2 regions of the Bacillus sp. URHA0034 genome follow, and region 1 is predicted to be linked to the other one. Evidence: a T-box and tRNA genes for the amino acid it is inferred to sense, from the RefSeq annotation. Region 1 holds a T-box; the other holds one or more tRNA genes.

The links. The T-box of region 1 lies ahead of thrS (threonine--tRNA ligase). A T-box ahead of a tRNA ligase gene usually reads a tRNA of that ligase, here a tRNA-Thr.
Region 2: it has a tRNA-Thr gene. The T-box ahead of thrS (threonine--tRNA ligase) is inferred to sense a tRNA for this amino acid. The anticodon was not compared.

Annotation. Positions count from the first base shown of each region.
Region 1 is NZ_JBWCDK010000002.1:4,403,752-4,419,829, forward strand. It holds gene mutM (DNA-formamidopyrimidine glycosylase) at 1-694, shown strand, start outside; gene ytaF (sporulation membrane protein YtaF) at 797-1,432, shown strand; gene coaE (dephospho-CoA kinase) at 1,452-2,057, shown strand; gene ltrA (group II intron reverse transcriptase/maturase) at 2,743-4,068, shown strand; gene ACZ9EE_RS23120 (glyceraldehyde-3-phosphate dehydrogenase) at 4,590-5,621, shown strand; gene ACZ9EE_RS23125 (hypothetical protein) at 5,784-6,173, shown strand; gene nrdR (transcriptional regulator NrdR) at 6,347-6,808, shown strand; gene ACZ9EE_RS23135 (replication initiation and membrane attachment family protein) at 6,867-8,264, shown strand; gene dnaI (primosomal protein DnaI) at 8,275-9,201, shown strand; gene ytxC (putative sporulation protein YtxC) at 9,342-10,223, shown strand; T-box leader at 10,311-10,556, shown strand; gene thrS (threonine--tRNA ligase) at 10,650-12,584, shown strand; ribosomal protein L20 leader region at 12,766-12,899, shown strand; gene infC (translation initiation factor IF-3) at 13,033-13,551, shown strand; gene rpmI (50S ribosomal protein L35) at 13,569-13,769, shown strand; gene rplT (50S ribosomal protein L20) at 13,802-14,161, shown strand; gene ACZ9EE_RS23170 (DUF1294 domain-containing protein) at 14,398-14,658, shown strand; gene ACZ9EE_RS23175 (sigma-w pathway protein ysdB) at 14,667-15,053, opposite strand; gene dut (dUTP diphosphatase) at 15,190-15,636, shown strand; gene ACZ9EE_RS23185 (YdeI/OmpD-associated family protein) at 15,703-16,078, shown strand, end outside.
Region 2 is NZ_JBWCDK010000002.1:5,942,430-5,958,507, forward strand. It holds gene ACZ9EE_RS30905 (patatin-like phospholipase family protein) at 1-244, shown strand, start outside; gene ACZ9EE_RS30910 (hypothetical protein) at 478-891, shown strand; gene ACZ9EE_RS30915 (antibiotic biosynthesis monooxygenase family protein) at 1,087-1,407, opposite strand; gene ACZ9EE_RS30920 (hypothetical protein) at 1,453-1,824, opposite strand; gene sstT (serine/threonine transporter SstT) at 2,030-3,268, opposite strand; gene melA (alpha-galactosidase) at 3,720-5,225, opposite strand; gene ACZ9EE_RS30935 (helix-turn-helix transcriptional regulator) at 5,353-5,700, opposite strand; gene ACZ9EE_RS30940 (cupin domain-containing protein) at 5,742-6,251, opposite strand; gene ACZ9EE_RS30945 (carbohydrate ABC transporter permease) at 6,287-7,117, opposite strand; gene ACZ9EE_RS30950 (carbohydrate ABC transporter permease) at 7,117-8,118, opposite strand; gene ACZ9EE_RS30955 (ABC transporter substrate-binding protein) at 8,128-9,396, opposite strand; partial or broken gene ACZ9EE_RS30960 (DUF1904 family protein) at 9,740-10,070, opposite strand; gene ACZ9EE_RS30965 (hypothetical protein) at 10,109-10,327, opposite strand; RNA gene ffs (signal recognition particle sRNA small type) at 10,470-10,554, opposite strand; tRNA gene ACZ9EE_RS30975 (tRNA-Asn) at 10,554-10,625, opposite strand; tRNA gene ACZ9EE_RS30980 (tRNA-Thr) at 10,635-10,710, opposite strand; RNA gene ssrA (transfer-messenger RNA) at 10,932-11,293, opposite strand; tRNA gene ACZ9EE_RS30990 (tRNA-Ser) at 11,303-11,393, opposite strand; gene ACZ9EE_RS30995 (hypothetical protein) at 11,431-12,162, opposite strand; gene bacA (undecaprenyl-diphosphate phosphatase) at 12,393-13,190, shown strand; gene ACZ9EE_RS31005 (hypothetical protein) at 13,523-14,002, shown strand; partial or broken gene ACZ9EE_RS31010 (ABC transporter permease) at 14,280-15,022, opposite strand; gene ACZ9EE_RS31015 (ABC transporter ATP-binding protein) at 15,023-15,784, opposite strand.

The sequences.
Region 1 (16,078 bases):
TGCCTTAAAAGGGGAAATCATTACGGATGTAGGCCGGAGAGGAAAGTTCTTAATTATCTATACCGATCAATTTGCCTTGGTGTCTCATTTACGAATGGAGGGCAAATATGGTCTATTTCCAAAAGAAGAGTTATTTGACAAGCACACACATGTAATTTTTCATTTTACTGATGGGACCGAGCTGCGCTATCGTGATGTCCGCAAATTTGGGACGATGCATCTCTTTAAAAAAGGTGAAGAATTTATTCAGCCTCCGTTATTGGAACTTGGCCCTGAGCCGTTTTCGGAGGAGTTTACAAAAGATTACTTAGCTGAAAAACTAAAGAAGACCAATCGGAAAATTAAAACGGCCTTATTAGATCAAAAGCTGTTTGTCGGTCTTGGTAATATTTATGTCGATGAAGCACTTTTTCGCTCTGGAATCCATCCAGAGCGGCTTGCAAGTACGCTTAGTGCAGAGGAAATATCCGTTCTTCATGCCGAAATCGTTGCTACCTTAGGTGAGGCGGTTAAAAAGGGTGGCAGCACGATTCGTTCTTATGTCAACTCTCAAGGTCAAATTGGCATGTTCCAACTGGATTTATACGCTTATGGACGAACCGGCGAGGAATGTAAAAAGTGCGGGACTCCCCTTGAAAAAATGACCGTAGGGGGAAGGGGCACACACTATTGCCCCAATTGCCAAAGAATTTAGGACACACTTTTTAGTATTTGCGAAAGAGAATAACAAAACACATTGGAAGGGCTCCTGCCATATACTATCGTAGTGATTTTGGAGGAAGGAGCCCTAGACATCATGGTTCAGTTGTTCTCACTTCTTATTTTAGCTTTTGCTCTTAGTCTTGACAGCTTTAGCGTCGGCTTCACCTATGGGTTAAGGCAAATGGTGATGCCGCTTAAATCCGTTTTAATTATAGCTTCCTGCTCGGCTGTCTCATTAATGATAGCCGTGTCAATCGGACATGGACTGGAAAAGATACTTTCACCCAAATTAACGGCAAGCCTCGGAGGGATTATCCTAATCGCCCTTGGTGCTTGGGTATTGTATCAATTTTTCCGTCCTGAGAAAGAAAAAGAATTACTAAAGCATGAAAAGACGATTGTAAACTTTGAGATCCGTTCCTTAGGAATAGCAATAAACATCCTAAAAAAACCGATGTCTGCTGATTTTGATCAATCAGGTACGATTACTGGAATCGAAGCCTTGATGCTTGGATTTGCCTTATCTTTAGATGCTTTTGGAGCAGGGATTGGAGCCGCGATGCTCGGATATTCCCCTTTTTCATTAGCATTTACTGTTGCCATTATGAGTTCCCTATTTGTTTTATTAGGAATCAAATGTGGAACATTTTTTCATAAATTTGAATGGATTCAAAAATTTACATTCTTACCAGGGATCTTACTAATAATTATTGGAGTTATGAAGTTATAACCCTAGAAAGGAATAAAGCATGTCACTCGTTATTGGGTTAACAGGCGGAATTGCCAGTGGAAAAAGTACAGTATCAAACATGTTGAAAGAAATGTCTATCACCGTAATCGATGCAGATGTAGAAGCCCGCTTAGCGGTAATGAAAGGTGAACCTGCTTACAAGAAAATTATTGCTGAATTTGGCGATGACATCCTTTTAGAATCTGGAGAAATTGACCGGCAAAAACTTGGTGCGATAATTTTTCATCAAGCTGACCAACGGCAGCGTTTAAATGAATTAACACATCCAGAGGTAAGACGAAGAATGCTTGAACAAGTGGATACAGCCAAAAGGAACAAGGCAGAGCTAGTGGTTTTAGATATCCCCTTATTATTTGAAAGTAAACTAACCGCTATGGTTGAAAAAACCATATTGGTTTATGTGGATCGTGACATACAATTACAAAGATTGGTGGAAAGAAATAACCTGACCATTGCCGATGCACAAGCAAGAATTAATTCTCAGATGCCATTATCAGAGAAAATCAAGCTTGCAGATGCTGTGATTAACAATAACGGGTCACTGGATGAGACGAAACAGCAGCTTCTTTTGATATTAGCTAAATGGGGAATAAAACAAAAATAATGAAAAAGAGAAGGGACTAACCCCTTCTCTTTTTGTGTGCGCTTGGCAGCGCATCGCTCTAATGGGTGAAAGTCCCTAACATGCCGTTGTGGCGGAAATGTATAGCTAACAGGTAGTGCGAGTATCGTGAGATTTCGTGCGGAGGACTTGAAGGCAAAGCTCGGAACAGGTGGCTGTAACCATTTTGGCTGATAAGATGGGATAACCCTGCGCAAAATGGGGACGTCCAATACCACACTGTATCTTATTAGTTATGAGGACTGGCTTCGAGTGAAAGGCGATGAACGTGACCCAAGGAGATCTCATCATCTCCACCGTAGGTGGTAACTCTTTTTCAAAGCCGCGAAGGACAAGAAATGGACTATGGAAGGTGAGAAGTCAGAGCAGGGGATAGTAGTGATTAAACTTGTTGGAAACGCCACAAAGACAAGTGACTTATCACAATGTTGATAAGGCAGACATTGACCCAAAAGGCAGTGAACTGATGCGAAGCCCGTCTGTCCATGGAAGATAAGCAATACGAACTTATCTACTCGTCATGTACTAAACAGAAGTCGATGAGGCAGAAAGCCGAAGAATCGAGACCGAAAGAAAGTAGGTTGTTTAGGGCGAAGTACTAATATTAAATATCAGCCATTGGTTTTACCTATTCAGTTGATATTGTATTGGGAAAGGAAACGAATGCATGAATGAAGCAATAGGAAAACGAAGCTTACGTGTAGTGGAGAATTCTAAAAAGAAACGCAAGTGGTACAGCTTAATGGACAAATTATGGAACTATCAAAACCTGGAACTAGCCTTTTATGACGTGAAGAAAAATCGCGGTTCACACGGAGTGGATAAAGTAACGATTAAAGAGTATGAAATAGAATTGGAACACAACTTAAGAGTGCTCCAAGAATCTCTGCGTTTAAAAACATATCGTGCAAAACCAGTCAGAAGAGTTTTCATTCCAAAAGCTGATGGTACAAAACGTCCACTAGGAATTCCAACAGTAGAAGACCGTATTCTCCAAGCCGCAACCAAAAGAATACTTGAACCAATCTTTGAACAGAAATTCTTAGACTGTAGTTTTGGATTTCGTCCGAACCGTAGTGCACATATGGCGATAGATAAAATCCGACAGGATTTGATGGATGGGTATAACTTTGTAATTGATGCGGATATAAAGACCTATTTTGATTCAATTCCTCATGATAAGCTTATCGATTTAATCAAAGAAGAAGTTGTGGACAGTAGCGTACTAGCATTAATAATGCAGTTCCTAAAATCGGGAATCCTTGAAAACGGAAGTTTTTATGAAAGTGACACTGGGAGTCCTCAGGGTGGCGTAATCAGTCCATTATTAGCAAACATCTATCTGCATCCACTCGATGAAATGATGATGGAAAGAGGTCACCGTATTACAAGGTATGCGGATGACTTCGTCATCTGTTGCAAATCCCGAAAGGGTGCAGAAAGAGTACTAAGAACCGTAGTGAAGCTCTTAGAGGAAAAATTAGGTTTGAAAGTTCACCCTGACAAAACTAAAATTGTAGATAATTATGAAGAACCGTTTGTCTTCCTAGGTTACGTTTTCAAAAAAGGGTATTTCCATTCTCCATCAGACAAAGCAGTAAAGAAATTCAAGAAAAGTATCAAAGATGTAACGAAAAGAAACCTAACAGTTAATTTGGAAGAATTCGTCAAGAATCGAATAAACCCCATTGTTAGAGGATGGGGAAGATACTTTGGGGTTGGATTTTCAAAGACTTTATTTCAAAAGTTAGACTCATGGATTCGAAGAAGGCTTAGGATGATTCAGCTAAGAAGCTGGAGAAAAATAAGAAAGCTCCACAGGGAGCTTCGAAAAAGGAATTGGAAGGGCGACCTTCCGCGTCTTTCAATGACTAGATGGAGGAATTCTAAAACCGAACAAGTACATTTTGCGATTCCTAATGAAAGGTTTCGAGAAATTAAACTTGTTTTTCTTTTAGACATTTACAATGAACTACATCCTCAAAGGGGATAAAGTGGAGGAGCCGTATGCGATGACCCGCACGTACGGATCTGTGAGAGGCGCATGAAATTTTCATGCGCCTACTCTATTTTTGATTAAGTAAGTATAAAAATGACTTTGAAAATTGTCCAGCTCCAGCGCCCTAGCGGCTAGTGTCCTTCGGGCTCCGCCCTACGATAAGTCAACATCGAATCGCTGCCGCTCTTCGTGTTGTCTAGCTTCAGCGCCTAGGGGCTCGGGGTCACAAGCCAATCCGTCAAGAAGGCTAAAGAGCAGCCTTCTCACCGGCTCGTCTTATGCCTGTCGCCCCTGATCAAGGCGCCTCCGCTTTTCGACTTTCCTTTATCTCAGTTGGAGCACTCTAGGCCATACGCCGCTGACCAGGGCGCTTGCGCTTTTCTTATAGGTTACACAAAATTATTAAATTTTAAAAATTTCCGCCATTGAATTATCACAATTAAATTTAAATGTGTTATACTAATTATAACAATACTGGTTAAAAGTATAACACTAATGCGGAAGGAGCCGTAAAAATGAAAGCAAGAATAGCAATTAATGGATTTGGAAGAATTGGGAGGATGGTTTTTAGAAAAGCAATCTACGAAGGTAATCTTGAGGTTGTGGCAATCAATGCGAGCTATCCAGCAGAAACATTAGCTCATCTAATTAAGTATGATACAAATCATGGGCCATTTCAGGGCGATGTCGTCCCTTTAGATAATGAATTAATCGTAAATGGTAAACGAGTTAAACTATTAAATAATCGTATTCCTGAGGAATTACCATGGAGGGAACTCGGGATCGATATTGTGATTGAGGCAACGGGAAAATTTAATTCCCGTGAACAAGCTGCACTTCATTTGGAAGCAGGTGCCAAAAAGGTTATTTTAACGGCGCCGGGTAAAAATGAGGACGTTACGATTGTAATGGGAGTAAATGAAGACATGCTTGATATTAATCAGCATGATATTATCTCCAATGCTTCTTGTACTACCAACTGTCTCGCACCTGTTGCAAAGGTCTTGGATGAAAAATTCGGTATTGAATGTGGCTTAATGACAACCATTCACGCTTATACAAACGATCAGAAGAATATTGATAATCCACATAAAGACTTACGAAGAGCCCGATCATGTGGACAATCTATTATCCCAACGACAACAGGTGCGGCAAAGGCAATATCATTAGTGCTACCGCAATTGAAAGGAAAGCTGCATGGGATGTCCTTACGAGTACCTACGCCCAATGTTTCATTAGTGGACCTAGTCGTCGATTTAAAATGTGATGTTACACTGGACGATATTAATCAGGCATTTTTAGGAGCTGCTAATGGCTCATTAAAAGGTATTTTGGATGTTACGATGGAGCCGTTAGTATCTGTGGACTTTAATAGTAATGCCCATTCCGCCATTATTGATGGTCTCTCCACATTGGTGATGGGCACAAGGAAAGTCAAGGTGTTAGCTTGGTATGATAATGAATGGGGCTATTCAGCCCGGGTGGTCGATCTCGCCCTTTATGTGGCAGAAGAAATCTCCAAAATGTCAAAGGTGAAAGTCAGCTAATTGATTTTCGTGAGTGGAGCCTTTTTAACGTAAACTCAGCAAAGTTTTTTTATTCTTAATAAAAATACAAAAAGAGGGGTACAAATTCGTACTCCTCTTTTTAATTTTTAACAGAATGTTGTAAAATAGATAAAAAGGAAGAAACTTGGGGGTATGGCGATCATGGTTAATATTTTTACACGGTTTAAAAAACAATTAGAAACGTCTGACCGAAACACGGATGCTTCGTTAAAAACGCACTATTACAAGGGGACCTTTAATCAAATATTTCAGTCTGTTGAGAAATTATTTCACGACGATGCGGACTGTCGAGTCACCACTGTTTCTAAAGATCATGGGGAAATTGCGGTTGAAATTAGTAAACCGATCCCTTGCTTTCTTGTTGTAACGATTGTTTCTGTCAAACCATTGGAAACGGCAGTCGATTTTAATATTTCTTCCGAGAGTTTTTCTATTCTAGGCATGTACCCTCAGCTGAAAAAGAGGGTTGAATCCTATTATGAAAAGATTAATAAACTACATAACCTTCTCGAATTAAGAAAAAACTCGTAATCCAATACTTGTGTTAAAGTCCTCTTTTTTATAAGATAAAGTTAAGGATATTGTTCGGGATTATAGGGCTAATTAAGAAAATGTACAAACATAACGTATAACGCCTTTATCTTCACCCCTTAGGGGAACACCAGTTGGCAAGTTCTTTTATTCAGATTTGGAGTTGATTAACAATGAAGTGCCCTTCATGTCAAAATTACGGTACACGTGTGCTTGATTCCCGGCCTGTTGATGAAGGACGTGCAACACGGAGAAGAAGAGAATGCGAGGAATGCGGCTATCGGTTTACTACTTTTGAAAAGATTGAAGAGATTCCCCTGATTGTGGTGAAGAAGGAAGGAACAAGAGAAGAATTCAGCCGTGATAAAATTCTTAGGGGCCTTATTAAGGCGTGCGAGAAACGCCCAGTCGCTTTAAAGGAATTAGAAGATATAACACATGGTGTTGAAAAAGACCTTCGCAGCCAAGGGATTTCTGAGATTAAAAGTGAGGCGGTTGGCGAAATGGTTATGGACAGGCTGGCACATGTAGATGAGGTTGCCTACGTGCGATTCGCCTCCGTTTACCGCCAATTTAAAGATATTAATGTTTTTATTGATGAACTAAAAGAATTAATAAAAAAGGAAAAATCGTAAAGGAGCTAAAAATTTTGGCTCTTTTTCTTAATTTATACAGGGGAAGGGTTGAATTGATATGGCGCAGCATTGGCAGGAAATTCTTCCTATCGACCGTTATATAGTAGCTGCCGGCGGGCTGCTGCATGAATATGACCGTAAAGTGCTGACGTTTTTATATCAGCCGCTGATTGGGTCAACTTGTTTAAGCTTGTACATGACACTCTGGGCGGAACTTGAGGAAAATCGCCTTTGGTCTGAATCATCCACACACCATCTTTTAATGAATCTTATGGGAATGAATTTAAAGGATATTTACGAAGCTAGGTTAAAGCTAGAGGGAATCGGGTTAATCAAAACCTATGTGAAGACAATAGATGAAGAGCGTTCCTTCATTTATGAACTCCAGCCGCCTTTAAATCCGGAGCAGTTCTTTTTAGATGGAATGTTGAACATCTATTTGTTCCGAAAAATAGGGAAGAACCATTTTTCCCGTTTGAAACGATTTTTTACTGATCAACAAAAACCAAAGGAAAATGAATATCAGAATGTAACTAAGGCATTCCAAGATGTGTTTGCCTCGGCCACACTTGGGAGCATGCAATATATACAAGAGGTTTCTGGGGAATTAAAAGCGGAGGACGATGAACAATTTATAAGCCGCCAGGAACAGCAAGGGATTCAAATTGATGTCGATTCTTTCGATTTTGGTCTGCTAATGGCCGGCTTAAATGAATCACTTGTACCTAAAAAGGCATTAACGAAAAAAGTGAAGGAAGTTATTAGTAATCTGTCATTCCTATATAATATAAATCCGATTGAAATGAAAAATTTAGTTCTAGATGCCATTAATCCAAATAATGAAATTGATCTCGAAGATTTAAGAAAAGCAGCACGGAACTGGTATCAATTTGAAAATAATGAGCAGTATCCGAGCTTGGTGGAACGGACACAGCCGCCAAGATACCGTGTTCAAATGGACGAGCCAAAGACGAAAGAAGAAAGGTTAGTCCGTTCATTGGAAACCACATCACCTATTAAGGTATTTAGAGACGCTTCACACGGAATCGAACCCTCTGATACGGAATTGAAAATTATTGAAGATGTAATGTCCAAGAAGAAACTGCTGCCTGGTGTTGTGAATGTTCTCATTCAATATGTCCTGTTAAAAGCAGACTCAAAATTTACTAAGAATTATGTCGAGCAAATTGCCAGCCATTGGGCGCGGAAGGAAGTTAAAACCGTCAAAGAGGCCATGGAATTAGCGAGAAATGAACATAGTAAGTATCTCTCTTGGGATGAAGAGAAGAAAAACAGAAGAACATCTAATAAAAAACATATTAGGACAGAGCTTTTGCCTGATTGGTTTGATAAAGATCCAAAAAAAGAAACGGCAGAAGGTCCAAAAGAAAAAAATCCTGATTTAGAGGCTAAAAAACGCGAAATTGAAGAAATGTTAAAAGCAATCGATGATTAAGAGGTGACATATGGAAAAGATTAACCGAACGCTAAAACGGATAGCCTCAAGTGAAAATTTTCAAAAACGGTATGAAAAAATGCGCCAAGAAACGCTGTCGCATCCAGCAGTTAAATCATTTATTAGGGAACATGAAAATGAATTGACCAAGGATACTATCGAAAAGGGCTTAAATAAGCTTTACGAGTATATTAATCAAAGCCTAGAATGTCATAAGTGTGAAAGTCTTAATGGCTGTATTAATATGATGAAGGGATACCAGCCCGAGTTGGTCTTAGTAAGGAATTCAATCGATGTAAGATATGAACGATGTCCAAGAAAAATTATGGATGATGAAAAAAGAAAAAATGAAAAGTTAATTAAAAGTTTATATGTTCCCAAAGACATCTTGAATGCCACGTTTGAGGACTTTGAACATGATAATAATCGAATTGATGCCATCCAAAGATCACTTTCGTTTATTTTAAACTATGAACAAGGGAAGCAGGCAAAAGGTTTATATTTATATGGCGAATTTGGTGTTGGGAAATCGTATTTACTTGGCGCAATTGCGAACAAGCTGGCTAAAAAACAAATTTCATCTATGATTGTTTATGTTCCGGAGTTATTACGTGAAATGAAAAGTTCAATTGCCGACTCCACCTTAAACGAAAAAATTGAGGCTTTGAAAAAAGAACCGATTTTAATGCTCGATGATATTGGTGCAGAGGCTGTCTCCAGTTGGACAAGGGATGAGGTTCTTGGACCGATTCTTCAGTTCCGGATGCTCGAAAGTCTTCCCACCTTTTTTACGTCAAACTTTGATTTAAAAGGACTTGAGCATCATTTAACCTATAGCCAGCGCGGCGAGGAAGAGAAAATGAAGGCCCGCAGAATTATGGAAAGAATCCGTACCTTGAGTGAACCTGTTTTAGTAGATGGGCCGAATAGAAGATAATTTTAGCATGAAGGACTGCCTATAAATTTCCGGCGGTCCTTTTTTTATTTAAATAACAATTCTAAGGCGTCCATACTTCTATTTTGGTCAAGTCCCCCATATATATTAAACAGAGATTTTTCTAAAAAGGGGGGATTTGGTTGACGGAAATCATCTTCCAAAGCAAGATAGATGCGAACCGGTTTTATAACCACTTGCTAACGTATTTACCATTCAATTCTGAAGAAAAAATTATTCTTCTAATAGAAGATCGACATATAGTACAAGTGTTAGATGGGAATTTTTCAAATGAACTAGTTAATAAGGTGAAAACAGCCTTTTATGATTTTATTACTACGATGAAGCGTGATGACTGGTTTTTAGATATTATTAAAAATCACTATTTCTTTCATGATGAAGAAGAACAGCAGCAGATTATGGAGATTATTTATTCTATCCTTGAAGGTCAAAGAGAGGACCTTGCCGTTTTTTTAAAGGAAACCAAAAAAGATACGTCTTTTATTGAAGAGGCAATTGATCATATCTTTCAAGAAAATGTTTCTTTCTCGTTTGATTCCTTGCTTAAATTTCGCTTGCGGCCATACCTTCAAATGCTCGAAGAATATGTAGAACTCGCCATTGATGAATACAAGATGGAGCAAGAATATCAAATGTTTATTCAAATGCTCCGGGAATTTTTGTTTAAGCGGGAGCCGAAAATGTCAACGCTGCATGTATTATTTGATGAGGAAATCACTTTTTATAATGAGAATCTGGAAGAAATAAAACGGGCTGAACTAACGAAAATGATTGATCGGAAATTATTAGTTAACCACCCGGTTTATGTTGATTCTGTATCCATCGCACCACTTCTATCGATTGCTCCTACGTCTATTTTTCTATATACAAATGACCCAGATGAGCCGCTAGTGAGAACGATAAAAAATATTTTTGAAGAACGGGTAACAATTAAAAGTTTCACCGCCCTGAGAAGTTTGAAAAAGTGGACCTCTGACCAAGAATCCTCAGAAAATCATGCATAAAATCATAAATAATGTCAATATTTAGTTTTATGTACCTTGCTTTTTCAAAAGTAAATGATTATAATAACGTACATAGCAAATATTGAAGTAAAAGTAATGATAAGGACAACAGTATTTCTTTACGGTTCTTAGAGAGGAAGATCACCGGCTGAAAGTCTTCTAACACGGAATAAATACTTACCACCTTTAAACTTCGACAGTGAATTTTTCTTTTTTAGAAATTAGTAATTGTCGACGGTCTACAGCCGTTACCTGACCAAAGTCATTTTTGATGTATTTATTAAGAATGAAAAATTGGGTGGAACCACGTGTTAATCAAAACTCGTCCCTTTTCCAGGGACGGGTTTTTTTATTTTTTTACAATGGGATGTCCAGCTTCAGCCCTCGGGCAAGGCGCTTCCGCATTTCAATTAAGGAGGAGTTAATATGTCAGATGTTGTTAAGATTTCGTTTCCTGATGGGGCAGTAAAGGAGTTTCCTAAAGGAACAACAACAGAAGATATTGCCGCTTCCATCAGCCCAGGCCTAAAGAAAAAGGCAATCGCGGGCAAATGGAACGGACAAATGGTTGATCTTCGCCGTCCAATATTAGAAGACGGTTCTATAGAAATCGTTGTACCAGAATCGAATGAGGCGTTAGAGGTTTTGCGCCACAGTACAGCCCATCTAATGGCACAAGCGGTGAGAAGACTATATCCTGATGTCAATTTAGGTGTTGGGCCTGTTATAGAAGGCGGCTTCTATTATGACATGGACCTGGATGTATCCTTAACACCAGAGGATTTACCAAAGATTGAAAAGGAAATGGCGAAAATCGTCAATGAAAATCTTGAAATCGTTCGTAAGGAAGTAAGCCGTCCTGAAGCGGTACAGCTTTTTAAAGAAGCGGGAGATCCTTACAAGCTTGAACTAATCGAAGCAATTCCTGACGAAGAAACTGTAACAATCTATGAGCAGGGTGAATTTTTCGACCTTTGCCGTGGGGTACATGTTCCTTCTACTGGAAAAATCAAAGAGTTTAAATTGTTAAGTATTGCGGGTGCCTATTGGCGCGGCAATAGCGATAATAAAATGCTTCAGCGCGTTTATGGTACTGCCTTTTTCAAGAAGGAAGACTTAAAAGAGCATCTTCGTTTATTAGAAGAAGCGAAAGAGCGTGACCACCGTAAAATCGGGAAAGAATTAAGTCTTTTCACAAGCAATCAATTAGTTGGTCAAGGATTGCCGTTATGGCTTCCTAAGGGAGCAACTATTCGCCGTGTAATCGAACGCTACATCGTTGATAAAGAGCAGCGCCTTGGTTACGATCACGTGTACACTCCGATTATGGGAAGTGTTGATTTATATAAAACTTCCGGTCACTGGGATCATTATCAGGAAGACATGTTCCCAATCATGGACATGGATAATGAGCAATTGGTGCTCCGCCCAATGAACTGCCCGCATCATATGATGGTATACAAAAACAGTATGCACAGCTACCGCGAGCTTCCGATTCGGATTGCCGAACTTGGATTGATGCATCGTTATGAAATGTCTGGGGCATTAGCAGGATTACAGCGTGTCCGTGGGATGACTTTAAATGATGCGCACATTTTTGTTCGTCCAGATCAAATTAAAGATGAGTTCAAACGGGTAGTGAACTTAATTCTTGATGTTTATAAAGATTTTAATATTAATGATTATTCATTCCGTCTTTCATATCGCGATCCTCAAGATACAGAAAAATATTTTGATGACGACGCGATGTGGGAAAAAGCGCAAAGCATGTTGAAGGAAGCAATGGATGACCTGGGCCTTGATTATTTTGAAGCTGAAGGAGAAGCAGCCTTCTATGGTCCTAAGCTTGACGTTCAAGTAAGAACTGCATTAGGTAAAGATGAAACATTATCAACTGTTCAGTTAGACTTCTTACTTCCAGAACGATTTGATTTAAATTATGTCGGGGAAGATGGCAAGCAGCATCGTCCTGTCGTTATCCACCGCGGGGTCGTATCGACAATGGAACGCTTTGTTGCCTACTTAATCGAAGAATATAAAGGTGCATTCCCTACATGGCTTGCTCCTGTACAGGTGCAAGTGATTCCGGTTTCACCTGACGCTCATTATGAATATGCGAAACAGGTTCAGGAACAGCTGCAAAATGAAGGATTACGAGTGGAATTAGATGGCCGCGATGAAAAAATCGGTTATAAAATCCGTGAAGCGCAAATGCTGAAAATTCCATATATGCTAGTGGTTGGCGACAAAGAAGTGGAAGACAATGCTGTCAACGTCCGGAAATATGGAGAGCAAAAATCAGAAACTATCGCTTTTGTTGATTTCCTTGCTGCACTTCAAGCAGAAGTAAAACGTGGTTGATTTTCAAAAAGAGAGGGTAATCCTCTCTTTTTTTGGTGAAATCTCCATGTTCTCTAAAAAAAATGTTGAATAATTTCTGGTTTCTTGCTACAATAAATTTCGTTGTCAAAGAAAATAGTTTGTTTGACAAGTAATCTTTGCTATGTTATAGTTACTAAGGTAATTAATTGAATACTTTCTTTGGGAAAAGAAGAAGCACCCGCTTCTCACCTGATTGACGCTAGAAGAGCAGTTGGCAGGTTTTACGTGAACTTTTTGTTTATTTACTTATGTTTCGTAAAGTGTGGGTGTATGCATCCGCACTTTTTTGTTTGTGTACGTGTACTTAAGAAATAGCACTTATAAAAGTATTTCATACCTGTCGATCCAACTAGGGTGTCAAACTATAAGGTGATCTTATTCTTATACCCCAGAAGTTGTATTCTTGATAAAACCTTGGAGGTGGCTAATTATTAGCAAAGACATGTTGTTGAATGAGGGCATCCGTGCACGAGAAGTTCGTTTAATTGACCAGAATGGCGAACAATTGGGAATTAAGACCAAATTTGAAGCATTGGAGATCGCCGGAAGAGTAAACCTTGATTTGGTACTTGTGGCACCAAATGCAAAGCCTCCGGTAGCCCGAATTATGGACTATGGCAAATTCAAATTCGAGAATCAAAAGAAAGAAAAAGAAGCACGTAAGAATCAAAAGATTATTACTACTAAAGAAGTTCGTCTAAGCCCAACGATAGATGAACATGACTTTAATACAAAGCTTCGTAATGCCATTAAATTTTTGGAAAAAGGCGACAAGGTAAAAGCGTCAATCCGTTTTAAGGGCCGGGCAATTACCCATAAAGAAATCGGTCAACGTGTGTTAGACCGTTTTTCCGAAGCGTGCAAGGAAGTTGCGACAATTGAATCACATCCAAAAATGGATGGACGCAGCATGTTCCTAGTTTTAGCACCTAAAAACGATAAGTAATAAGGAGGACTATCACAATGCCAAAAATGAAAACTCACCGCGGCGCTGCAAAGCGTTTCAAGAAAACTGGTTCTGGTCAACTAAAGCGTGACCATGCTTATACAAGCCACTTATTCGCTAACAAATCTACAAAAGCTAAGCGCAAGCTTCGCAAATCAGGTCTTGTTTCAAAAGGCGATTTCAAACGCATTCGTCATCTACTAACTTACGTAAAATAATATAAGTGATTGATTTATAGGAGGGAAATTACATGCCACGTGTAAAAGGCGGTACTGTTACTCGCAAACGTCGTAAAAGAGTTCTTAAATTAGCTAAAGGTTATTACGGTTCAAAACATACATTATATAAAGTTGCTAACCAACAGGTTATGAAATCATTACAATATGCTTTCCGTGACCGTCGTCAGGTTAAGCGTGATTTCCGTAAGCTTTGGATTACTCGTATCAATGCTGCAGCTCGTATCAACGGTCTTTCTTACAGCCGTTTAATGCATGGCTTAAAGCTTGCTGGTATCGAAGTAAACCGCAAAATGCTTTCTGAACTTGCAATTAGCGATGCAAATGCATTTGCTGAATTAGCAAACACAGCTAAACAACAATACAACAAGTAAAGCGAAAGCGACCGTTTAGCGACGTATGGACTGGTGCCGAGCCGACTGAGATAAAGGAAACACGAAGAGCGAAAGCGATTCGATGTTGACTTATCGTAGGGAGGAGAGGTCCAGTACACTAGTCGCTGGGAGCTGGAGCTGGAAAGTAATCAAAGTTCAAAGAACTGATACTTTCTTATTGCGAAAAAGCCATTCTCATCATGAGGATGGCTTTTTCTATAAAAGGGGAAATGGAAATGAAACTATTGATTATCGCTGTAATTGTCATGAACTTAATCGGGCTGTTGATTATGGGAGAAGATAAAAAGCGCGCCAAAAGGCATGAATATCGAATTAGTGAGAGGACACTATGGATCGTGGCCATTTTTGGAGGGGCAATTGGGACCACTGCAGGCATGCAGCTTTACCGTCATAAAACAAAACATACAGCCTTTAAGCTTGGGTTTCCTATTCTTGCCATCCTAGAGATGATCATCTTTTTAAAAATAATCATTTAGAAGCCGCATTATCCGCGGCTAGTCTGTAAAAATTCCTTCACAGGACTTTTCCAGTGAATTTCGGCATTTGGATATTTCTGAAGTATTTTTTCAGTTAGATAAGTGAAGTCTTCTTTTATGAGTCCTGTTAGCGAGGAGGTATTGTCGGGCCAAATGAAGACTGTTAACACATTAAAGCCGTTATCCTCGGCACCTATATATTTTTCGCCAACAAACACAGCACCTTTATACGTTACGAAGAAATTCTTTCTAATATCTTCATCATCCAGAAGAAAAAAACGTTTATGTTTACGAGCCGTTTCAAGTTTTCGGGATGAGTTGAAAAAAGATTTGAATACCAAGTAAACGATAAGGAAAAGTAACAACAACAAGATGAAACGCAGCAACCAAACCATGGTTATGCCCCCTACACTACACTGTATTACTTTTAATACGGTTAAGAAAAACAGAAGTTTCACTAATTTTATGATTTAATATAACTTTAAGAGTAAGATAACCATTTACATAGATTTAAGCGATAGGAGGATAATGATGACATACAGTATTAAAGTTAAATTAATTCATGAAGATGCTCTATTGCCAAATCGGGCCTATGAAGGTGATGCAGGGTATGATTTATTCTCAGTAGAAGAGAAAGTCATAAAAGCAGGAGAATCCGCACTAATACAAACAGGTATTCAGATGGAATTGCCAAAATGGACGGAAGCTCAGATTAGACCAAGAAGTGGTTTGGCATTAAATCATTCAATTACTGTTTTAAATAGTCCAGGCACTATTGATGAAGGCTATCGAGGAGAAATTAAGATTATACTAATTAATCACGGAAAAAAGGATTTTGTAGTAAAAAAGAAAATGAAAATTGCTCAGATGGTAATTGCTCCGATTGCTAAAGTTGATGTTATTGAAGTAGATGAATTAACAAGTTCTGAAAGGGGAATTGGTGGTTTTGGTTCATCAGGGACCAATACCAACCCCTAAGCTAAGAACTTAGTCTATAAAGAAATTTGTTTCGTGGCAGTAAGAATGAAAGGAAGGTGTTCCTTGATGACGGAGAGTAGAATGAATCCTAAGGTTGATGAATTTTTAAGTAAAGCTAAACAGTGGAAGGAAGAATATGAGAAGTTGAGAAATATCGTTCTTGACTGTGAACTGACCGAAGAATTTAAGTGGATGCATCCTTGTTACACGTTTGAGGAAAAAAACATCGTTTTAATACATGGATTTAAAGAATATTGTGCACTTCTGTTTCCCAAAGGTGTATTGTTAAAGGATGCCCGTGGGATTTTAATCCAACAAACGGAGAATGTACAGGCGGCGCGCCAGATTCGGTTCACCAATGTACAAGAAATAGTTGCAATGGAAACCATCTTGAAAGATTATATTTATGAAGCCGTTGAAGTTGAAAAAGCAGGTTTGAAAG
Region 2 (16,078 bases), 1.5 Mb from region 1:
GGTTCTGTTCGACCCAGGACCCAATGAACCCTTACTCCCCTTTCTCTCGGTTGTCGGTAATGGAAGCAGTTTCTATGAATCCATGGTCAGTTCTCTATTACTAGAAGATCGGTTTTTTCGGTTAAATCCACGGATCCCTAACGTCTCCAAAAATGACCCTTCTATAGCACCCGCTCTCATTGAAATCGCTAACAGAACCAATTTACAACCTGCAGTTGAATTTATAGAGAAAAATTGGGACTAAATAAAAATAATCTGATTGCATTTTGGGTTTTATTACAAGCATTTGGATTTTTTATAAAAAGCAGCCAACCTGGCTGTTTTATTTATTTATTTATTCAGTTCTTCTACAATACAATAACTAATAATACCGTTGAAAATACTAAAGAACCCTCCTTTCTCTGGATAACTTGTCTAATCATCGTCAGAAAACTCGCATACATTATAGTAATATAAGGAAGGGAGAAATGTTTACCTATGCCAGAGAACGATAAAAAAGATTTAAAAGAAGAATCTTCTGATAATCACGATAAAGAAAAAATGGTTATTAATATCAATATTGAATACAATATAAATTTTGGAAATAAGGAAATTCATATTGAACAAAGAGCAGAAGGCGGTGGACAGATCAATAGGAATGTGGGTATGAATGCCAATCAAGGTGGGCAAAACGCCAAAAACCATAGTCATACCGCAAATAAACAATCACAATTTGCAGATGGAAATGGAAGAAGTGGAATTGCCGGGCAAAACAATGATGAATTAGGGGGACAGCAAGGAATAAAGGTAAGGGACAGCGAAGTGAAAAACAGCATTATCGCTTCAGCTTCTGAACATGTCGAAGAGTCTGATAATGAGGATTCGGAGATTAATAAGGATTATTCAGAATAGAAGTTTCATAAGAGGTGCTTTGGGAAGGGCTAATGACACCACCCTTCTTCAGAGGAGGGTGAAAATCAGTGAACGCTAAGTACATCCTAACCCGCCTAAAACGTATGGATAAAGAACTCTTGATGACGTGATATTCGCGGATTGGAGTCTTTTTTTATTTATTCCTAAAAAAGGAACCATTTGGCTCCTTCTCCTTTAATTAGCTGGTTTTTTGACTGCCTTTACTTCGTATTTCCCAACTTCTGTATTTAAAATATAGGCTGGTTTTGGCTTACCGAGGTTTGCTTTATGGTTTGCGATATGGGCATCACTCTTTTCCCATTGTTTCCAGTATTCCTCAGATTCCCAGCGAATCAGGACGACGACTTCTTCTTCCCCTTTTCGGACCTTTTTCTCCATGACCGTTAAATCAATAAATCCTTCCTGTTCTTCGATCATCCCTTTTCCACCAAACTGTTTGATCACTTGTTCGGCATTTCCTTCTGCCACGGTTACTTTTCTTAATTGAACGAACATAAATACATCCCCATTCTTTTTGGTAATAACGACAATGGACAAGAATTAGTCCATTTTTTTCTCACTGCTATCTAAAGATTCTGTATCAGGTATGGAAGACATTTCTTCTTCCGTATGATGAGGTTCTGTTTCCGCTGCTTCTACTTCGTGAAGTTCAAATAATTGCGCAAATTCGCTAATGACCATTTCAATCGCTTTTAATTCACCGATTAAGATGGGCTTAATGGATTCAAATTCCGGAGCATCGAGTTGACTCTTTAAAGTAGATCGTTTCAAGTTCATCACCTCTAAGAACGCAATGGCTCTACCTCGCCGGAACGTTTTTGCACCACGATGGTGATGATCATGGTCTTTTCTACGACGTTTCCCTCTAGGGTGGAAGTCTTGATTAGGATCCTGAAATTCATCGTTTTTCATAAAAGCAGCTCCCTTCGGTGTATACAATCGTATACACAAGTTATATTTATAATGTATACGATTGTATACATTAAGTCAAATGAAACTTCAAAAAATTTTAGGCGGTTTATAACTATCTATCCTGAGAATTAAAAAAGCTACCAAATTTGGCAGCTTCAACTCAATCTTATTTACTTTCCTCCATATGCATCGATAGTTTCCTTGATTAGGATACTTTTTTGATTTCTATTGCTTTACCTTCTTTACGCCATTTTTTAAATTCAGCGGTTGCGGTAAATAGGACATCAGTAGAAGAATTTAAGGCCGTTTCAAAAGAATCCTGTAACACACCAATGATAAAACCGACTCCGACTACTTGCATGGCAACATCGGCTGGAATGCCAAATAAGCTGCATGCCAATGGGATCAATAATAGTGAACCGCCAGCAACCCCTGAGGCACCACAAGCACATACAGCAGATAAGACGCTAAGGATGATCGCTGTTGGAATGTCTACATGGATGTCTAATGTATGAACCGCAGCAAGTGTCAGAACCGAAATCGTAACTGCTGCCCCGGCCATATTAATGGTTGCTCCTAATGGAATCGATACCGAATAAGAATCTTTATCCAATTGCAGGTCTTCACATAATCGCATATTGACTGGAATGTTGGCAGCCGAACTGCGGGTAAAGAAAGCGGTAATGGCACTTTCCTTTAAACATTTAAATACCAGTGGATATGGATTCTGACGGATGTTCACAAACACGATGATTGGATTGACTACAAGTGCAACAAAGAGCATACAGCCAATCAATACAGCTAGTAATTTACCATAACTTAATAAAGACCCGATTCCATTTGCGGTAACCGATTCGATGACCAGCCCCATAATACCAAATGGCGCGAATTTGATGACCCATGTCACCATTTTGGATACGGCATCTGAAAAGTTAGCAATCAACGTTTTTGTTGTATCGGAGGCATTTTTTAAGGCCATTCCAAGTAGGACTGCCCAAGCCAAAATACCGATATAATTGGCATTATAGATTGCTTTAACAGGGTTATCGACAACGTTCAACAATAATGATTTAAGAACTTCGACAACACCGCCAGGAGCCGTTACATCCTCCGCACCCTTTGCAAGGGAGATACTGACAGGAAAGATAAAACTGACAATCACGGCAATTAATCCCGCTAAAAAGGTTCCTAAAAGATACAGGATGATAATCGATTTCATGTTGGTTTGATGCCCCTTTTTGTGTTGCGCGATCGCTGACATAACCAAGAAGAGTACGAGTACGGGTGCGATTGCTTTAAGGGCACCTACAAATAATGAACCAAGGATGGTAATGGGTTTTGCTGTTTCAGGAATGGTTACGGCTAGAATGATACCGATAATCAAACCGATAATAATTTGCTTAACTAAACTAATTTGATTCCATTTTTTGATAACATTGTTCAATGATGGTTCCCCCTAATAGTAGTAAAATTTTCATCAGTCCGTTGCCGATTTATCTATGTATATCGGCCTGCTTCACTGGTGTGTTCTTACCTGATGAAACAGAAATCTGAACAATTAAATGTAATTATGACATGAATGTTCGGATTTTGTGAATATGTTAAACTTCTTTTTTTACTATTATAATGAATATATATTTATATTACAATATTATTGTTGAATTCGTTATTTTGGATTATATAAGGTAAATAGTAAAATACGAACGTTCGGAAATAAATTCAATTCGTTTGATAGGGGGGTTACTCGGTATGGGGATTGGACTGATTGGTAAGGAAAACCACCTTTGTTTGTAACTCGGGAGGTGGATTCTGTTTGATAGGAGATTTTAGTCAATTAAAAAGCAAGAGGATGAACAGGAAATCCTGTACCATTCTCTTGCTTGTTTTTTGCATTTTTACTTAACAGCTGTAGGACGTTCCTTGGCTTTGTCGGATTCACCAGCAACCCGGTTGGCTGCTTCTCTGTCTTGGGCCATTTCCTCGACGGTCTTCACACGAAGTCTTGCCGCACCTTGGTTCTGCTTAGTCGGAATAAGATTTCCTGAGGCAAGCCTTGCTTTTGCTTTTTCAATAGCCTCTTTATATTGCGGAAGCCATTTTTCCTGAGCGACTAGCATTTCATCTGTTAGCTGCCAAATTTCCTTTGGATTACAAACCGCACCAACAAGCGGATCCATCATCATCGCTTGACGCAGGAGCATGTCATCCCCATTAACAGCTGCTTCCACGGCAAGCCGCTGAACGGAAATACTTACATTACAAACGGCTGCACAACCCATTGGCAGGTCACCCACCCTTGGGATGCTAATTCCGTTTCCATCAACATATCCTGGGGCCTCGATAATCGCATCATCAGGCAGATTCGAAATGACTCCGTTATTCACAACATTGAAATGTCCCCGATAGACTCTGCCCGTTTCTAATCCTTCGACAATATAAGAGCCATGTTCTTCACTGCGATTCTCTTGTTTATATTCAAGAGCCGGATCTTTCATCCAGTTCGGAAAGTCTGTTTCAAACCAGTTTCTACTCTCGGTACAGACTCGTAAATACCCTCCTGTTTCCCCGTTAATCCACACACCAAGGTCGATCCATTCGGCAATTTCTTCTGGACGTTTCCGGTACCACGGTAAATATTCGCTTAAATGCCCATTAGACTCGGTGCTGTAATACCCAAATCGACGAAGCATATCAATTCGAACCTTTTCGCTTTGACTGTAATCGGGATGGTTTTCAAAACCTTCCAGTAACTTACCGGTCAGATCCTCCCCGTTGTGTTTCACTTGAACATACCAGGTTTGATGGTTAATCCCGGCACAAACAATATCCACTTCTTCTTTGGTTAACCCAAGCACATCAGCTATTTGTTTATGGCCATGCTGGACACCATGGCAAAGTCCAATCGTCCTCACTCCGCCATATTTATTGCAAGCCCATGTCATCATGGCCATGGGATTAGCATAGTTCAAGAGCAGGCAATCTGGTTCTGCTACCTCGCGAATATCTTTACAAATGGTTAGCATTTCGGCGATTCCACGCTGGCCATACATGATCCCGCCTGCACAAAGCGTATCGCCAACACATTGATCAATCCCATATTTTAATGGAATATCCACATCGGTTTGAAAGGCCTCTAGTCCGCCAATTCTTACGACGGAAAAAATGTACCTTGCATCTCTTAAGGCTTCGCGCCGATTAAGGGTAGAGTGAATTTGGATTTCCAACCCGTTTTCATTAATATCACGCTGACATAGCTCGGTAACCATCTGCAAATTACGCTCATTGATATCCGTGAAAGCCACTTCGATCTGGTTAAATTCTGGTACAGCAAGCAGATCCCGTAACAGCCCTCTTGTAAAACCAATACTCCCTGCTCCAATAAACGCTACTTTAAATGACATCGGCTAACTCTCCTTTAATGATAGATTTATAGAAATTTTAACAGTTTCATAGGTGTAAACGTTACCAAAATCGTAACTTCCTTTGAAAGCGGATTTATAAAATCCTTACTTATCTGAACAAACGGACTTATACTCTTTCCCATGAAGCGAATTCCTTTTTTCGCATCGCCGCTTTTCGATATTCAACCGGGGTCTGGTGCGCATATTTTTTAAAAAGAGAACTGAAATACTGCCTGCTGTTAATCCCGATGTAATCCGATATTTCAATTAAAGGGATGTCCGTTTCCGATAATAGCATTTTAGCTTTTTCCATTCTGACAGAGGTAAGGTATTCCATCACGGTTAAGCCGGTATGATTTTTAAAAATTCTATGTAGATAACCTGGATGAAGATTCACATCTGCCGCGATATCCTTCATCTGGATATCACAATCATAATTCTCATGAATATAAGTAAGCACTTGTTTGACATACACATTAGCTTGCTGCTGCGGTTCATTTGCCCTTGTTTCATCCGCTAATCTTGCAATCCAATTAGCAGTTGGGAGAGCAGAAGATGCACCATTAATAGATTCTCTTTGCCCCTTTCATCCATCTCCAATACTAGGTTTTTTAAGACAAAATAAACCTCATTTGGATCCTTTAAGAGAAGATAAGGCGCATTCATTTTCAATAGACGAGCAAAGGCCTGGTCCTCTTCCGCAAAGTCTTTGATTGATGGGAAAAACCCTTTTCGTTCATGAAAACGAAATTCAATGTTTAGCATCCGGCAAGGGCTTCCCTTCTCTACTACCAGGCGATGGGTCACTTCAGCATCGATAATGATGAATTCCCCTTTTTTCATAGAAAGTGACTCTCCCTCAATTTCGACACAACCATGGCCCTCAATGACATACATAATTTCGACCTGATTATGAGCATGAAATGGCATGTTATAGTTATCCCATTGTTTATAATAATAGGCAACAACCTCTGGAAGAAACTCCCCTCGTGTCAACGCGCTCTCGTATAGACTGCTTGTCTTCATTTCGGCCTCCTCTTGGTCAAAAATCTTATAGTCAATTATTTGCCAGCACCCATCGTAATTCCTTTAACAAAATGCTTTTGCATAAAAATGAACAATAGTAAGATCGGTAAGGAGGACAAGATAATTCCAGCAAAACCAGTGTTAAAATCAGTACTGAAGGCAGAAAATAATTGCGATTGCATAACGGTTAAAGTTTTCATATTGTTTTCCGATAAAAACAACAGCGGCATGAGGTAATCGTTCCAGATTTGTAAGGATAAAATGATCGTTAGGGCAGCCGCTACTGGTTTTAACATCGGCAGGACAATCAGCCAGAAGGTTCGCAGCACTGAACAACCATCAATCGCCGCCGCTTCCTCCACCTCTTTAGGGATCGTCTTCATAAATCCAGTCGTAACAAAGACAGCAAATGGTAGATTTGTAGCCACATAAAGAAAAATAACTCCAGCAAAATTATTCATAAAGCCTAAATTACTGCCTAACGTAAACATCGGCACAAAGATGACTTGGTAGGGGATAAGAATCCCTGCTAAGAAAAAAACATAGGCAGAGTTAAAGAATTTCGTTGCTCCCCTGGCAATCGCATAAGCAGCCATACTGCTCAAAAGGATAATCAAGACAACGGAACAAATCGTCAAAAGGGCTGTGTTGCCAAGGCTTTGCCAGAAGTTTAACGCTTCTAACGCTTTTGAAAAATTTCCCCACTCAATATGGTTAGGCAATGAAAGTGGAAAAGATTTAGACGTTTCCTGTTGGGATTTTAAGGCGTACAGGAATACAATCAAGGATGGAATTAAATAGACGATCGCCACAATGGAAATAAATACTTGCAAAAGAATGGAACCGAACCGGTATTTACCAGCCATTATAATTCCACCTCTCTTTTTCTTAGTACTTTCAATTGAATAAAGGCAAAGACTAATAAGACGATAAGGAAGATCACCGACATCGCAGAAGCATAACTTGCTCTTTGGGAGGTAAAGGCACTGTTAAAAATATACATGACCAGTGATTGTGAAGAGTCACCTGGTCCGCCATTTGTGGAGGCCACAATTAACTCAAATACTTTCAAACTGCCCGTTGCAATCCCAATCGTACAGATGGTGATAGATGGCCCTAACATGGGAATGGTAATGTGATAAAACTTTTGCCACCAATTTCCCCCATCAACTGTCGAAGCTTCGTATAATTCTTTCGGAATCGCCTGCAGTCCAGCTAAATAAATTAACATCCAATAACCAATCCATTGCCAGTTATTCGCAATCAATAATCCACTTAGCACGCTATCAGGACTTGAAAATAATGAGAAGTTAAGACTGGTTCCAAGGATATCATTCAAACTTGGTAAGATATCACCATACATTTTGGTCCAAATTTGGCCGACTAAAATCGGACTTAATAAGACCGGAGAAAAGATAATCACCCGGTAGAGATTTTTGGCTTTAATGCTGCTATCTAAAATTACGGCAAAGAGCAGAGCAGCGACATTTTGAATCATCGTGTTAAAAATCATAAACAGGAAGGTAAATTTAAAAGCTTTCATAAAGATATCATCTTTAAAAATTTCTACATAGTTGGCTAACCCGACCCAGCTTTTAGTCAGGCTGATTCCATCCCAATCGGTAAAAGAATTATAGATTCCCATCCCGAGTGGAATAATCATCCCAATGATAAAGACGACTAACGGGGGCATCAATAACAAGAAATATCCTTTATTTTTAAACCGTGTTTTTCTAGTAGCCCGCTTTGTCTGAATCTTTTCGTTTGTTAATAGTTGCGGCTGTGGATCTCCTTGACTAATATTCACGAGAACACCTCCGAAGGCTTCATTTAATGAATGGAAAAGAGAAATTAATCCCTTTTCCATTTACAATCTCTATTTTGTTTGGAATTTAACCTTTGATTTGAAATCATCGGTTGCCTTTAACGCTTGATCCAATGTCTTTTTCCCTAAGAGCCACTCGGCAATATACGTTGTATATTGTTGTTGGTACGGCCATGGAATTTGGACATTGCCGATATTCGCATCGATAACACCAGCGTTTTTATATTGATTAATATCATTCACATAGTCACTTTTCACATCTGGAACGACAACCGTAAGCAAGCTCTGAGTTTGAACTTGGTTAATGTATTCCTTTGCTAGATTCTTATCTGTTGCGAGTATTTCCAATACTTTTTTCACTTCTTTAGGATGTTCCGTTGTTTTGCTGGCCGACCAGGTATAATCAGATTGCATGATTAATTTCGTATTCTCGGCATCAACAGCAGGTGTCGGGAAGAAACCGAGTTTAAAGTCAGGGTTATTCTTGAAGATTTGGGCAGGAGCCCATGTCCCAATAATCCACATCGCTGTTTTTCCATTGGCAAACATATCAGCTGCTCCGGTAAAATCTACTCCGAATGGATCTTTTTCTGTATTTTCATAGAGGTCCTTAAAATGTTGGAAGGTTACTTTATATTCTGGTGATTTGGCAAAGGAAACATTTCCTTTTTGTAAATCAGATCCCCATTCTGGATATTTAGAAAATACTTCTAAAGTAGCAAACTGGTTCGCTGAATTACCCATTTGATAGTCTTTATAGTGAGAGGTAAATGGAGTGATTCCCTTATCTTTTAACGTTTTGGCAACTTCCATTAATTCTGCCCAAGTTTTAGGAATCTGGATATGGTTGTCGTCAAAGATTTGTTTATTGTAAAAAACCCCTTGGAAATTGGCTGTGTATGGTACAGCGTAGTCTTTCCCATCTACTTGAAGAGTTTTACGGACATCATCTGGAAATTCTTTCATAAACGGTTCATTGGATAAGTCCATTAAAAACTGAGCATATTTGGGATGATCGCCGCCCTTAATCATGACAATATCCGGAAGTTGTTTTCCGGCAATTCTTGTTTGCATGACAGAGTTGAAATCCTTGTCCCAATTAATATTTTCAAATTGGAGTGTTACGTTCGGAAGTTTCTTTTTGACTGCCTCAACCAGGGCCTTTTGAGCTTCTTTCTTATTGGTTGTATTCCAATCTAGGACCTTTAAGGTAATCTTTCCGTCCGCACTTGAACTGGACTTTGAACTACAAGCGACTAAGGATAACATCAGTACAAACACAACTAGTATACCAGCTGCTTTCATGAAAGCTTGCTTCATTCGATTCTCTCCCCTTTAATGGTATTATCTTTCAGACAATAAATGAATGAGATCTAGAAACATGTGTTTCTCAAAAATAAATAAAATTGTAAGCGGTTACAACTTCTGGATTATATATTTCATTTATGTACGATTAGTCATTCACCACCTTTTTTAATGTTAGAATATTTTTAATCTTAAATCTATTCACTATTATACTTTTTGATAAAAGTGTACTTCAATAGACAATCCTAACTTCCTGACACCATCCATGTATAAAATCCTAACCTTTTAATAAAATGAAAAACAAAAAAACAGCACAAATGTTGTGCTGCTTCGGTAGATATCTTCAAAAACCTTGGCCTTAAGCGAAATTTTTCCCATTTAAATAATAGGCAGACTCCAAGAATATTGAAAAGCCAACTTCTAGTTCAGAAATACCTATGGATTGGAGATGTTTTCTAATGATTCCTGCAAATTGATCTTGTATGTCCTGACCTCGGTCAAACCATTTTACCTCGATAAAAGGAAAACCCTCGACCTCATTTTGATTAAATACGAAGGTAGACTGGATGATTTCTAAGGTGAAATTGTCGGTTTCACACTGACAAAGATTAGCTAAATTCCATAACTAGCGGAGTACTGATATTTTTGACTTTATCTACTGAAATCCCTTTAAAAATTAATTGTGGCATAACATTTCCTCCAGAAGCTTGTATAGGTGTAAGTAACGTTAATCAATCACCCTTGTTACCGCATGTCCGCATTTTTTACATTGACCACGCAATACAATGCCATGAGGTGAGTCTTCAACGATATATTTTTCAATGGTAACTGCTTCTGAACAAGAACTGCACCAAACATTCTTTTCCAGCATTCTACGTGTTTCTTCAGGGATTTCCAGCCATTTTTTATTGGCACTAAAGGAAATGACATCTTTATCACTGTTCATTTTAACAACTCCTTTTCTACTTTTAGACATTTGACTCAATAGTAAATTCTGGTTGTCGCTTTTATATTTAATCATTTTCGATGCTTAAAGTAAAAGAAAAACGCTAAACTCATTGAGAGTCTAGCGTTTTTCTGTTTCGTCCTATGTAATAGTCCACACAATTTCACTAGTTATGGCTGCTGCGTTCCCGCCCTGACCTGTTCCCAGTGTCTTTGTTGGACTATGACTCCGCAGGTAGGACTCGAACCTACGACCGATCGGTTAACAGCCGATAGCTCTACCACTGAGCTACTGCGGAATATTTTGCTGGTGCCGGCTAGAGGACTTGAACCCCCAACCTACTGATTACAAGTCAGTTGCTCTACCAATTGAGCTAAACCGGCAAATAATTTGAGAAGTTAAAGGTTTGAACACGCTGGATAGTTAGCGTCATCCTGACCTCAGAATGCTTATGCAAGCAGTAGCTCGGTCAGTATGCTGAAGGCTATTCAAGCAGCCTATTCGGTCGTGCTCTACCAATTGAGCTAAACCGGCAATGTTCCATTCGTCATGAATATATTATACAAATTACACGAAATCTAATCAAGATTTTTTTAAAAAAAATTAGTGGAAATGACGGGAGTTGAACCCGTGTGCAAAGATATTGCCACTTATACTTCTACGAGTGTAGTCAGTAGTATTAATTTCGATGACTTCTTTAGCCTACTGACAGGCATGGAAGCAGCTAGTCTGATTGTTCTCTTCCTTCATCCTCAGACAGCGGAATCCGGCGTAGTCCACTAAAAATGAGTCCCTTACCCTACCACATGGACGATGGAGAGAGGAACCGCTATCGGCTGTTATTAGGCAGCGAAAGCGAAGTTGTTGTTTTGTTTGCCAGTTATCGGCTTTATCGTTTTTACGAGGCCGAATCCCTCGACTCGCAATATAAGCTCAAACTATCCCTGTCGATACCAAGACATTCCCATAGTAATATGGCAGAGAAGAAGGGATTTGAACCCTCGCGCCGGTTACCCGACCTACACCCTTAGCAGGGGCGCCTCTTCAGCCTCTTGAGTACTTCTCTGTGGTAAAAATTTCTGTTAGCCAACTTACAAGAACAACTATATCATCTCTTCCATTTGAAAGCCAGCTGTAAATTTTGGTAGTCCAAAAGTCCTGGTATGTTGATTTTTTGTCGAAACTGCATGAAAAATCCACCATCTCGCTCTTTTGGCTTTGCCTTGTCCGATGTTGGCACGACTTCGGACACCATCTCGCACTTTTGGCTCTTCCTTGTCTGAAGTTGGCTTGACTTCAGACACCACCTCGCTTTTTTGGCTTTGCCCTGTCCGAAGTTGGCTTGACTTCAGACACCACCTCGCTCTTTTGGCTTTGCCTTGTCCGAAGTTGGCTCGACTTCGGACACCATCTCGCTCTTTTGGCTTTGCCTTGTCCGAAGTTGGCTCGACTTCGGACACCATCTCGCTCTTTTGGTTTTGCCTTGTCCGAAGTTGGCTCGACTTCGGACACCATCTCGCTCTTTTGGCTGTTCCTTGTCCGAAGTTGGCTCGACTTCGGACACCATCTGGCTTTTTTGGCTTTGCCTTGTCCGAAGTTGGCTTGACTTCGGACACCATCTGGCTCTTTTGGCTTTGTCTTGTCCGAAGTTGGCTCGACTTCGGACACCATTTGGCTTTTTTGGCTCTTCCTTGTCCGAAGTTGGCTTGACTTCGGACACCATCTGGCTCTTTTGGCTTTGTCTTGTCCGAAGTTGGCTCGACTTCGGTCACCACCTTTCTAATAATGGAAGGAAATAGTGGTTTTGTTCCTATATTAAGTCCATGCTTAACCATTTTTTACTGAATCGACTTCCGTTTTGATTAATTTTTGTTTTGCTGTTGCTAGATTCCCTATCATATTGTAATCTTAACTTTGTGTGAATTTATTAGCACTACTTGAATTATAGTTCTTGGGATACTATATTTCATTTTGCAGAAGATGAAATTTTTTGTATAATTTTAGAGAAAATTGTATCTTTTTGATGCAAAAACAAATAACAACATTTAAGGGAAGAAGGAAAAACATGAGTGAACATATTATAGCCTTTATTTTAGGAATTGTAGAAGGCTTAACAGAATTTTTGCCTGTATCCTCTACAGGACACTTAATTTTAGTGGGTCATTTATTGGGGTTTACGGGGCAAAAGGCAAATACTTTTGAGGTCATTATCCAACTTGGGTCTATGCTGGCTATTTTGGTACTGTATTGGAAAAGATTCCTGTCACTTTTAAATTTCAGTACGATTGGAAAGCCAGTAAAGAAATTAGACGTCATACATATTATCTTAGGGGTCATCCCTGCTGCTTTCGTAGGACTAGTGTTACATGACTTTATCAAAAATCAACTTTTTTCACCTAATGTCGTGGTAGTCAGCCTAATCGCTGGTGCAATATTAATGATCTTTGCAGAAAAAAAACATGGCAATTTCACTGCTAACACAGTGGATGAATTAAGCTATAAGCAAGCGTTAGCGATTGGATTATTTCAATGCTTAGCAGTTATCCCTGGTTTTTCTCGTGCTGGTTCCACTATATCTGGGGGATTACTAGCTCGTGCTAATCATAAAACCTCTGCTGAATTTTCCTTTTTAGTCGCCCTGCCTATTATGGTGGGTGCCACAGGATTGGATTTTGTTAAAAGTTTACCTTTCTTACATTCAAGCGACATTCCGATGTTCGCGATCGGTTTTATCACTGCCTTTGTGGTGGCGTTGTTAGTAGCCATCGTTTTCATTAAATTGATAGAAAAAATTGGATTAACCGTTTTCGCCTATTACCGAATTGTATTGTCTGCCCTATTCATTATCTTTGTTATTCTCTAAGAATGAATGAAGCCTGTAATTGTTAATCTGTCAGGATTAACGATTACAGGCTTCTTTTTTATGTTTCTTTTTTAAAAAGAGAATTTATTTACAAATTTGCTCGGATATTAACAAAAATTTGAGGATATTAACAAATTTAGGTGGCTATTAACAAAATTTGATACGATATTAACAAATTTTTGGATATATTAACAAATCACCAGATTACCGTCTCAAACTGGATAAATGTTAAGTTCCTCTAGCCCATGATTAATTAGTCCTATTTGAAGAATCGAATAATTTTGATTTGGTTAGAATGACATAGACAGAGAAAATGGTAAAAGGATGTTATTATGGTAGGTCTGATCATTGCAATCATTGTTTTTAATTTAATCGCACTTAAAATCAAAAAACGATTATCTCTAATCCAAATGGTCCATATTTGGGCTTTTACGATTGCCTTTCAAACAGTTTTTGATGTTTATATTGATTTTAAATATCATGGGTATTGGTATTTCTCAAAAAGTGTCGATTGGAATTCATTTATCGCACTCATCTTTTTAGTTCCGCCCGTTAATGTTATTTTTTTAAATTTCTTTCCTTATAAGAAGACACTGATGATGAAAATTATCTATCTGGCCACTTGGGAGGTTGCTTTACTACTTTACGAAGTAATTACGTTACTACCGGAACCGTGGGGGTATTTTCATTATGGCTGGTGGACATTATGGCATTCGCTAATCATAAACCCCATTCTTCTCTTGATTTTGTTAGGATACTATAAATGGATGGTGAAATTAGAAAAAAGGTCAACTCTTGCCAGTGAATTTTAAATATTAATAGGAACTCAGCTAACTTGGAAACGCTAGGATTGGTGGTAAATTCAATTGCCCCCTCGCCAGCGTTTCCTATTTTATTAAAATTCAATAACCTACCAAGAAAATCTGTTATTTAACTGATAAAATGCATATTTCTCTAGAGGAAATTAATGTTCTAATTCCATGATTTCTTCGATCGTTGCACCGCGTTTAAGTAGAGGTTTCCATGTGTAGCAAAGCATTCATCGTACGGGGCTGACTATTGATAGGGGCTAATCCCTTAATGATGTACTTATCCTAACTGTCGTTTATATGCTTACTGGCGAAGAAGTAAGCGATGACCATGAGTCCGACACACCAGGCAAGCGCGATCCAGATATCGTTGCCAACAGCTCCTTCATACAAGAGGGCTCGAACCGCATTCACGATTGAAGTCACGGGCTGATTCTCTGCGAACGCACGGACTATTTTAGGCATGGTTTCGGTAGGGACAAAGGCCGAACTAATAAACGGCAGGAAAATCAGCGGGTACGAGAAGGCTGTCGCACCTTCCATAGACCCCGCTGTCAATCCGGGTATGACCGCAAGCCATGTCAGCGCCAATGTAAACAGCCCGAGAATCCCAGCTACCGCAAGCCAATCTAGGATACCGGCACTTGAACGGAAGCCCATCAAGAGGGCGATAAGAATAACGACCACGACAGTAAACGTATTGGAAACAATCGAAGTTAACACGTGAGCCCACAATACCGATGAGCGCTTGATGGGCATGGTAATGAAACGCGACATCAGTCCACTCTTTACATCGTTAAACAGTCGCAAGGAAGTGTAAGCAACGCCGGAAGCGATAGCCATCAGCAAGATTCCTGGCAATAAATAATTGACGTAGTTTTCCGTTCCCGTTTCTATCGCGCCGCCAAATACGTATACAAACAGCAGCATCATCATAATCGGTGTAATGGCCACCGTAATAATCGTATCCGGGCTGCGCATGATGTTGCGCAATAATCGTCCTAGTAATACCCATGTATTCATTTAAATCTCCTCCTTTTTGCCGATGATCGCGAGGAAAATTTCCTCCAATGTTGGCTGCTTCTCGATATACTCCACTTTCGCTGGCGGGAACATCTCTTTGAGTTCTGTAAGGGTACCTGTTGTGATGATTTTTCCTCCATGCAGGATGGCGATATGGTCAGCCAGTTGTTCGGCTTCCTCCAGATACTGGGTCGTCAGCAAGATGGTCGTGCCTCCGCCGGCAAGCTCCTTAACGGTATCCCAGACTTCAATCCGCGCTTCGGGGTCAAGCCCTGTCGTCGGTTCGTCGAGAAAAATGACTTCTGGTGTCCCTATCAGACTCATGGCGATGTCCAGCCGACGCTTCATCCCGCCGGAATACTTATCCGCCCGGTGGTTGGCCGCATCGGTCAGGTTGAATCTTGCGAGCAGATTGTCAGCGACTTGAGCGGGATTGGAAACTCCCCGCAACTTGGCGATCATTATCAGGTTTTCTCTTCCTGTAAGCATGCCGTCTAAAGCTGCGAACTGTCCTGTCAAGCTGATGCTTTTGCGAACTTGATCCGGTTGACGCTGGACGTCAAAGCCGCAAATTTTGACTTCGCCCCCCTCATGCTTCATAAGTGTCGAGAGGATGTTGACCGTCGTCGTCTTCCCCGCTCCATTTGTGCCCAGCAGGGCGAAGATTTCGCCACGCAGCACCTCAAAATCCACCTCCATTAAGACTTCCTTATCTTTAAAGGATTTTTTTACCCCTTTTACAGAAATCGCGACATTACTCATCCCTTTTTCCTCCTTCTAATAAGCGGATTAAGCCGCTAGTTTGGCTATACCCCCACTACTCTGTCTGACTGATATTCTGTATTACTTACTAGTTGATTAAAAATATAACTGAATAGTGAAGGTGACACATTTCATTTTGTAACCAGCTATTCAGTCGAATTTATCTATTGAATTTATTTTTTTCCAATCGCTTCATGCTACGCTGATTCGAATCTTCACGATACTTGTCGACATAGGTTGTAGCGGTAGCCACTAGTTCGTCGATAAGGAAGCCAAGTCGTCCCCAGTGACGGT